Regions from separate parts of the Streptomyces lothianensis genome, predicted to be linked through region 2. Evidence: riboswitches for the same ligand, from Rfam matches in the RefSeq annotation. Region 2 holds a riboswitch; the other holds the start of a gene.
What was found. Region 2 has a riboswitch for ZMP and ZTP ahead of ACLF6P_RS22780 (glycine hydroxymethyltransferase). Riboswitches for the same ligand answer to the same signal wherever they lie in the genome.

Region 1 (3,398 bases), on a different contig from region 2:
GACGTGCCGGTGTAATGCTCGACGGCCGAGTCCGGCACGAAATGGTCGACGGCTCGGCAGTAGTCGGCGATCTGCCCTGCTGACAGGTGCTCGTACATCAGGATGCAGATGTCGAGCAGAGCCTGCGGGGCACCTATCTGCCAGCTCCACCAGTTGCCGAAGCGTGCCTGGTTCTCGTTGTAGACGCGGGAGTAGAGGTGGTCGAGGCCGGTGAGGACCGCCGACTTGAGCGCCCCGTCGCCGGTGAGGCCGGTGCCCGGCTGGCAATAGGCCTCGGCCATGGTCCGCAGCCGGTAGTAGCTCGTCGCCATGCGGCCGGAATAGCCGTACGAGTCCTGGTCGGTGTCGGGTTCGGGGTCGGCGAAGTCGAGGTCGGGCCAGAGTGAGCCGGGCGCCGGGGCCATGCTCTCGCGGAAGCCGGCCGCGGTCGTGCCCAGTTCGGCGAGCTTCGACCTGAAGGGCTCGGTGCTCGGGCTGAAGCCCGAACCGAGGGTCAGCGTGCGCCACTTGGCGCGCAGGGTGCCGAACTCGGATTCCGAGGCGCCGTGCGCGACCCCCCTGAACAGGGGCGTACCCAGCGCGAACGCGCCGAGGGAGGCGGCGGAGCCGGCGGCGAGGAAGGTGCGGCGGGACCAGGACGTCGTCATGGAGAACTCCGGAGGGACGCACGGCTGGGGTGGCAAGCGGTTTCTAGCACGCGTCCGTTCAAACGCTCAATAGGGCGTGCGGAGGTGATCGATTCGATCATTCGATGCGGCGTGGATGTGCTGAGTTCTCGGCAGCCGCAGCCGCAGCCGCAGCCGCAGCCGCAGTCGCAGCGGCTGCCGAACCCCTACCAGGAGCCACCACGCCCAGCCTCCGCAGACGCCGGTCCAGCACAACCTCTACGCCCAGCAGGGTCCACCGGCCTGTCCGCAGCTGACACCGGCCCGGCGCGCCCGGGACGCCGCCGGGATTCGGCGCACCGGTGCCGCCGTCCGGGCCGCGCAAGGGGATCCCCGGCTGGGCGTCGACTAGGGAGTGTCCGGCGGATCATGCCGCTGACGCGGGGGTCTGGCACGCCCACCTGCTGCGTTGTCGTCACTCTTCCCCAAGCTCTCAACTCCGCTGCGCTCCGTTCGAGCAGGGGAGACCCCATTCGCTCCGCGTCGCCTCCCTCCTCCGCCTTGCATGTGGAAGCGCCAGACCCCCGCTCACCAGGCCTTTCCAGGCACCGTGGGCCGATGGCGGCCTGATCCGCCGGACACCCCCTAGGCGTGGATGACGACAGGGACCGGTCAGGCCGTCTGGCGCTCCGCCGCGTCCATCGTCTGCTCAAGGAGCACGGCGATCGTCATCGGACCGACACCGCCCGGCACCGGGGTGATCAGGCTCGCGCGCTCGGCCGCCGAGTCGAAGTGGACGTCGCCCACGTTGCCCGGGTTGTAGCCGGCGTCGATCACCACCGCGCCCTCCTTGATGTCCGCGCCCTTGATGAACTCCGGCCGGCCCACGGCCGCCACCAGGATGTCCGCCTCGCGCGTCACCTCGGCGAGGTCCTTCGTACGGGAGTGGCAGTACGTGACCGTCGCGTTGCGGCCGAGCAGCAGCAGGCCCACGGGCTTGCCGAGGATCGCGCTGCGGCCGACGACCACCGCGCGCTTGCCGGTGGGGTCGACGTCGTAGGCGTCGAGCAGGCGCATGATGCCGCCGGGGGTACAGGACTCGAAGCCGGGGAGGCCGAAGCCCATCGCGGCGAAGGACGTCATCGTCACGCCGTCGACGTCCTTCTGAGGGGCGATGGCCTCGAAGGCCGCGCGCTCGTCGATGTGCTCGCCGACCGGGTGCTGCAGCAGGATGCCGTGCACGTCCGGGTCCTCGGAGAGGTCCCTGAGCGCGGCGACGAGCTGCTCGGTGGTGACGTCTGCGGGCAGCGGGACGTGACGGGACTCGATGCCGGCCTTCGCGCAGCGGTTGCGCTTCATCTTCACGTACGTCACGGAGGCCGGGTCCTCGCCGACGAGGACCGTCGCGAGGCAGGGGGTCTTGCCGGTGCGGTCGGTGAAGGTCCTGGCGCGGGCGGCGGTGCGGGTGGTGATCTCGCGGGCGAGGGCCGTGCCGTCCATGTAGCGGGGGCTGGGCATGGTGGGTGCTCCTGAGCGTCGGCTGGTCGTGTCGATCGCCCAGGCGCGCGGCAGGTGTGCAGTCGGCTTCTTGTGCCGGGCTGCTCCCCGGTGGTGCTCCACCTTTTTGCGCCAGTCGCAGCCGGGTCCAGGGTATGCGATGGGGGTCACCGGCCGTGCCCGGGCCCCCGGCTCGGGCTGCCCCCTGCTCCGGCTGCTCCGGGCTCCGTGCGGCGAAGTCCGGACTTCGTACGGCGCAGGAGGAGCAGCGCCATGTCGTCGTTGCGGGGTGCGGACCGTTCGGCGTGGTCCAGGAGCGCGTCTGCGAGGTCCTCGAGGTTTCCGGCGGGTGCTGTGCCCAGTCGGCGGGCGAGGGAGGTGGTGGCTTCGTCGATGTCGGTGCCGGGGGCCTCGACGAGCCCGTCGGTGTACAGGGCGAGCACGGATCCGGGCGGGAAGGGGATCTCGGTGGTGGGGTAGTCGGCTTCGGGGTCGATGCCCAGGAGCAGGCCGGGCGGCAGGCGGAAGGTGCCGGTGCGGCCGTCGGGCCGCCGGAACAGAGCCGGGGGGTGTCCTGCGGTGGCCAGTCGTACGGTGTGGTGGGGCAGGTCGAGGCGGGCGATGAGGCAGCTGGCGAACAGGCCGGGGTCGAGTTCGCACAGCAGGCGGTTGGTGCGGGCGAGGACGTCGCCGGGCGGGGAGCCGGTGGTGGCGTGGGCGCGTACGGCCGTGCGGATCTGGCCCATGAGGGCCGCTGCGGTGGGGTCGTGCCCCTGGACGTCGCCGATGGCCACGGCGGCGGTTTTGTCGGTGCAGGGGATGAGGTCGTAGAAGTCGCCGCCGATGTCCATGCCCTGGCCGGCGGGCCGGTAGCGGGCGGCTGTCTCCAGTCCGGGGATGTGCGGCAGGGCGCGCGGCAGCAGCCCGGTCTGCAGGCTGTGGGCGAGGGCGTGCTTGGCGTCGTAGAGCCGGGCGCGGTCGAGGGCCTGCGCGACCAGTCCGGCCAGGGACGTGAGCAGGGCGCGCTCGGCGGGCGGGAAGATGCGGGGCTGGTCGTAGGCGAGAACGAGGGAGCCGACCGGGCGGCCGGAGACGATCAGCGGGAGGAAGGCCCAGGAGGCCATCTCGTCCTGGTGCACGGCCGGCGGGTACGCCGTCTTGAGGTCGGCGAAGGTGGGGAAGAATCCGGCCGTTCCGGTGGTGATGGCGCGCACGGCCGGGGTCTCGGAGGTCAGGGGTACGGCATCGAAGCGGGCCATCAGCTCGGCGCTGTACCCGCGGCTTCCGGTGACGTGC
Region 2 (3,398 bases):
ATGCCGAGCAGGTGCGTCCGCTGCTCCCCGGCGGGCCCGGCTGCGCGGTGCTGATCACCAGCCGCAACCGCCTCACCGGTCTCGCCGTCACCCACCCCGCGAGCCTGGTCGGGCTCGACGTGCTCGATCCCGCGGAGGCACGCGAACTGCTGGTCCGCCGCCTCGGCGACGCACGCGTCACCGCCGAACCCGAGGCGGCGGCCGATCTGATCGCCTCCTGCGGGCGGCTGCCGCTGGCCCTCGGGGTCGTCTCCGCACGGGCCGCCGCCTACCCGGAGCGTTCACTCGACGACCTCGCCGGCGAGCTGCGCGGCCCGCGCACCCGTCTCGACCTGCTGGACACGGGCGACACCGCGAGTGATGTACGTGCCGTGTTCTCCTGGTCGAGCGGACAGCTGACGGCCCGGTCCGCGGCGGTCTTCCGGCTGCTCGGCCTGCACCCCGGCCCCGAGGTCTCGCTGCCCGCCGCCGCCAGCCTGGCCGGTATCCCACAGCGGCAGGCGGAACAGGCCCTGGCCGAGATGTCCGAGGTGCATCTCCTCGCGGATCAGGCGGCCGGCCGCTTCACCCTGCACGACCTTTTGCGCGCCTACGCCGAGGAGCAGGCCGTGGCGCAACTCGGCGCGGCGCAACGCTATACGGCCCTTGCACGCCTGCTCGATCACTATCTGCACAGTGCGCTCGGCGCGGACCGGCTGCTCAACCGGCATCACCAGATCCAGATCACGCCCGGACCGCTGCAGCCCGGTGTCTCGGTCACCCGCCACGCCGACGCCACCACCGCACTCGACTGGTTCACGGTCGAACGCGAGTCGCTCGCCGCCGCGGTGCGGAGGGCGGCGGAGGGCGGATTCGACACACATGCCTGGCAGTTGGCGAGGGCCTGCCGCACCTTCCTGTACCAGCAGGGCTTTCTCGCCGAGCAGATCGATGTGCACCGGGTGGCCCTGACGGCGGCGCAGCGCCTGAATGATCCGGAGGCCCTGGCCTACTGCCACTTCGGTCTCGGTCAGGCACTCGCGCGGCTGGGGCAACACGACGAGGGCCGGGCCCACCTGGATCACGCCCTGCGGCTCTACGAGAAGCTGGGCGACGACGTCGGCCGCGCGGTGGTCCACACCCAGATCGCCGTGCTGGTGGGTCAGCTCGGGGATGCCTCCGCTGCACTTGAACACAGCGAGAAGGCGCTCGCGTACTGCCGGGCCGTCGGCCACCGGGCCGGTGAGGCAATGGCGCTCAACAACGCGGGCTGGTGGCATGCCCAGCTGGGCGCGCTGGAACCGGCGGGCGAGCGGTGCGGCCAGGCGCTCGACGTGCTGCGCACGCTCGGCGACGTCATGGGAGAGGCCGCCACCTTGGACAGCCTCGGCTTCATCCACCGCAGCGCGGGCCGCCACGACGAGGCCATCGCATGCTACGAACAGGCCCTCGAACTCCGCCGCGGCCGCGAACGCATCTACGAGGCCGAGACCCTGCCCCAACTGGCCGAGACCCAGCTGGCCGCGGGCCGCGGCGAGGAGGCCCGGGAGAGCCTGCAACGCGCACTCGACCTCCTGCGCGGGCTCTCCCCGTACGAGGCAGCCCCGGTACGCGAACGCCTGCGCGAACTCGACCACCGGATGGGGGAGGCCGGGCTGTGATCGCCACCGGGCGTTCGTATCCCGGACAGGAGATCGTGACAGGCCGTGCGGCGGTAGGGTGACGCACGGGCCGTGACTGGCGCGCTTGGATGGGGTCAACCATCGGGAAGCGGCCCATGAACCGTGTGCCGTGCGCCTGGGCCGAACCGAGTACGACGAACCTGTACGCATCGTCTTCGTCCGGAGGTCCACCCTCATGACCGATCCTTCCGTCACCCCCTCCGCCTCCTCCGCCTCCGCCTCCACCGCCTCCACCGCCTTCAACAGCGCCCTGGACGTGATCCGCGGGGTCGAGCCGCGCATCGCCGATGCCATCGGCCAGGAGCTGCACGACCAGCGCGAGATGCTCAAGCTGATCGCCTCCGAGAACTACGCCTCGCCCGCGACACTGCTCGCCATGGGCAACTGGCTCAGCGACAAGTACGCCGAGGGCACGGTCGGCCGCCGCTTCTACGCCGGATGCCGCAATGTCGACACCGTCGAATCCCTGGCCGCCGAGCACGCCCGCGAACTCTTCGGCGCCCGCCACGCCTATGCCCAGCCGCACTCCGGGATCGACGCCAACCTGGTCGCCTTCTGGGCCGTGCTCGCCGACCGGGTGGAGGCGCCCGCCCTGGAGAAGGCCGGCGCCCGTCAGGTCAACGACCTCTCCGATGCCGACTGGGCCGAGCTGCGCGCGGCCTTCGGCAACCAGCGGATGCTCGGCATGTCCCTGGACGCGGGCGGTCACCTCACGCACGGATTCCGGCCGAACATCTCCGGGAAGATGTTCGATCAGCGCTCCTACGGCACCGATCCCTCCACCGGTCTGATCGACTACGAATCCCTGCGGAAGTCCGCCCGGGAGTTCAAGCCGCTGATCATCGTGGCCGGCTACTCCGCCTATCCGCGCCTCGTGAACTTCCGCATCATGCGCGAGATCGCCGACGAGGTGGGCGCCACGCTGATGGTGGACATGGCGCACTTCGCCGGGCTCGTGGCCGGCAAGGTGCTCACCGGGGACTTCGATCCCGTACCGCATGCGCAGATCGTCACGACGACCACGCACAAGTCACTGCGCGGACCGCGCGGCGGCATGGTGCTGTGCGACGACTCGCTCAAGGACCAGGTCGACCGCGGCTGCCCGATGGTGCTCGGTGGTCCCCTTCCGCATGTGATGGCGGCCAAGGCGGTGGCACTCGCCGAGGCGCGTCAGCCCTCCTTCCGTGACTACGCCCAGCAGGTCGTCGACAACGCGCGGGCGCTGGCGGACGGCTTGATGCGCCGGGGCGCGACGCTGGTGACGGCTGGTACGGACAATCACCTCAATCTGATCGATGTCGCTTCCTCCTACGGGCTGACCGGACGGCAGGCCGAGTCGGCGCTGCTCGACTCCGGGGTGGTCACCAACCGCAATGCGATCCCGGCGGACCCGAACGGCGCCTGGTACACCTCCGGCGTGCGGATCGGCACCCCCGCGCTGACCACCCGGGGCCTGGGTGTGGCGGAGATGGACGAGATCGCGGGGCTCATCGACACGGTGCTCACGGCCGCCGTGCCGGGGGTGACCAAGTCGGGTGCGGCCTCCAAGGCGCAGCATGTGCTGGACGCCAAGGTCGCGGACGAGGTGGCCCACCGGGCCGCGGATCTGCTCTCCGGCTTCCCGCTCTACCCGGGCATCGACCTCAGCTGAGGTCCTCGCCGCGCTGCCCGCGGCGGGCTCGGCGATCCGGGCCGGGGTCTGTCCGCCGGACAGGCCCTGGCGATCGACGCGCTCGC

Region 1: linked by a shared signal. The riboswitch ahead of ACLF6P_RS27520 (bifunctional 5,10-methylenetetrahydrofolate dehydrogenase/5,10-methenyltetrahydrofolate cyclohydrolase) and the one ahead of ACLF6P_RS22780 (glycine hydroxymethyltransferase) in region 2 are both predicted to bind ZMP and ZTP.

The regions. Positions count from the first base shown of each region.
Region 1 is NZ_JBLMKT010000077.1:16,518-19,915, reverse strand. It holds gene ACLF6P_RS27525 (polysaccharide lyase 8 family protein) at 1-647, opposite strand, end outside; gene ACLF6P_RS27520 (bifunctional 5,10-methylenetetrahydrofolate dehydrogenase/5,10-methenyltetrahydrofolate cyclohydrolase) at 1,278-2,123, opposite strand; ZMP/ZTP riboswitch at 2,154-2,252, opposite strand; gene ACLF6P_RS27515 (SpoIIE family protein phosphatase) at 2,270-3,398, opposite strand, start outside.
Region 2 is NZ_JBLMKT010000066.1:49,395-52,792, reverse strand. It holds gene ACLF6P_RS22785 (AfsR/SARP family transcriptional regulator) at 1-1,640, shown strand, start outside; ZMP/ZTP riboswitch at 1,703-1,789, shown strand; gene ACLF6P_RS22780 (glycine hydroxymethyltransferase) at 1,837-3,312, shown strand; gene ACLF6P_RS22775 (sigma factor) at 3,288-3,398, opposite strand, start outside.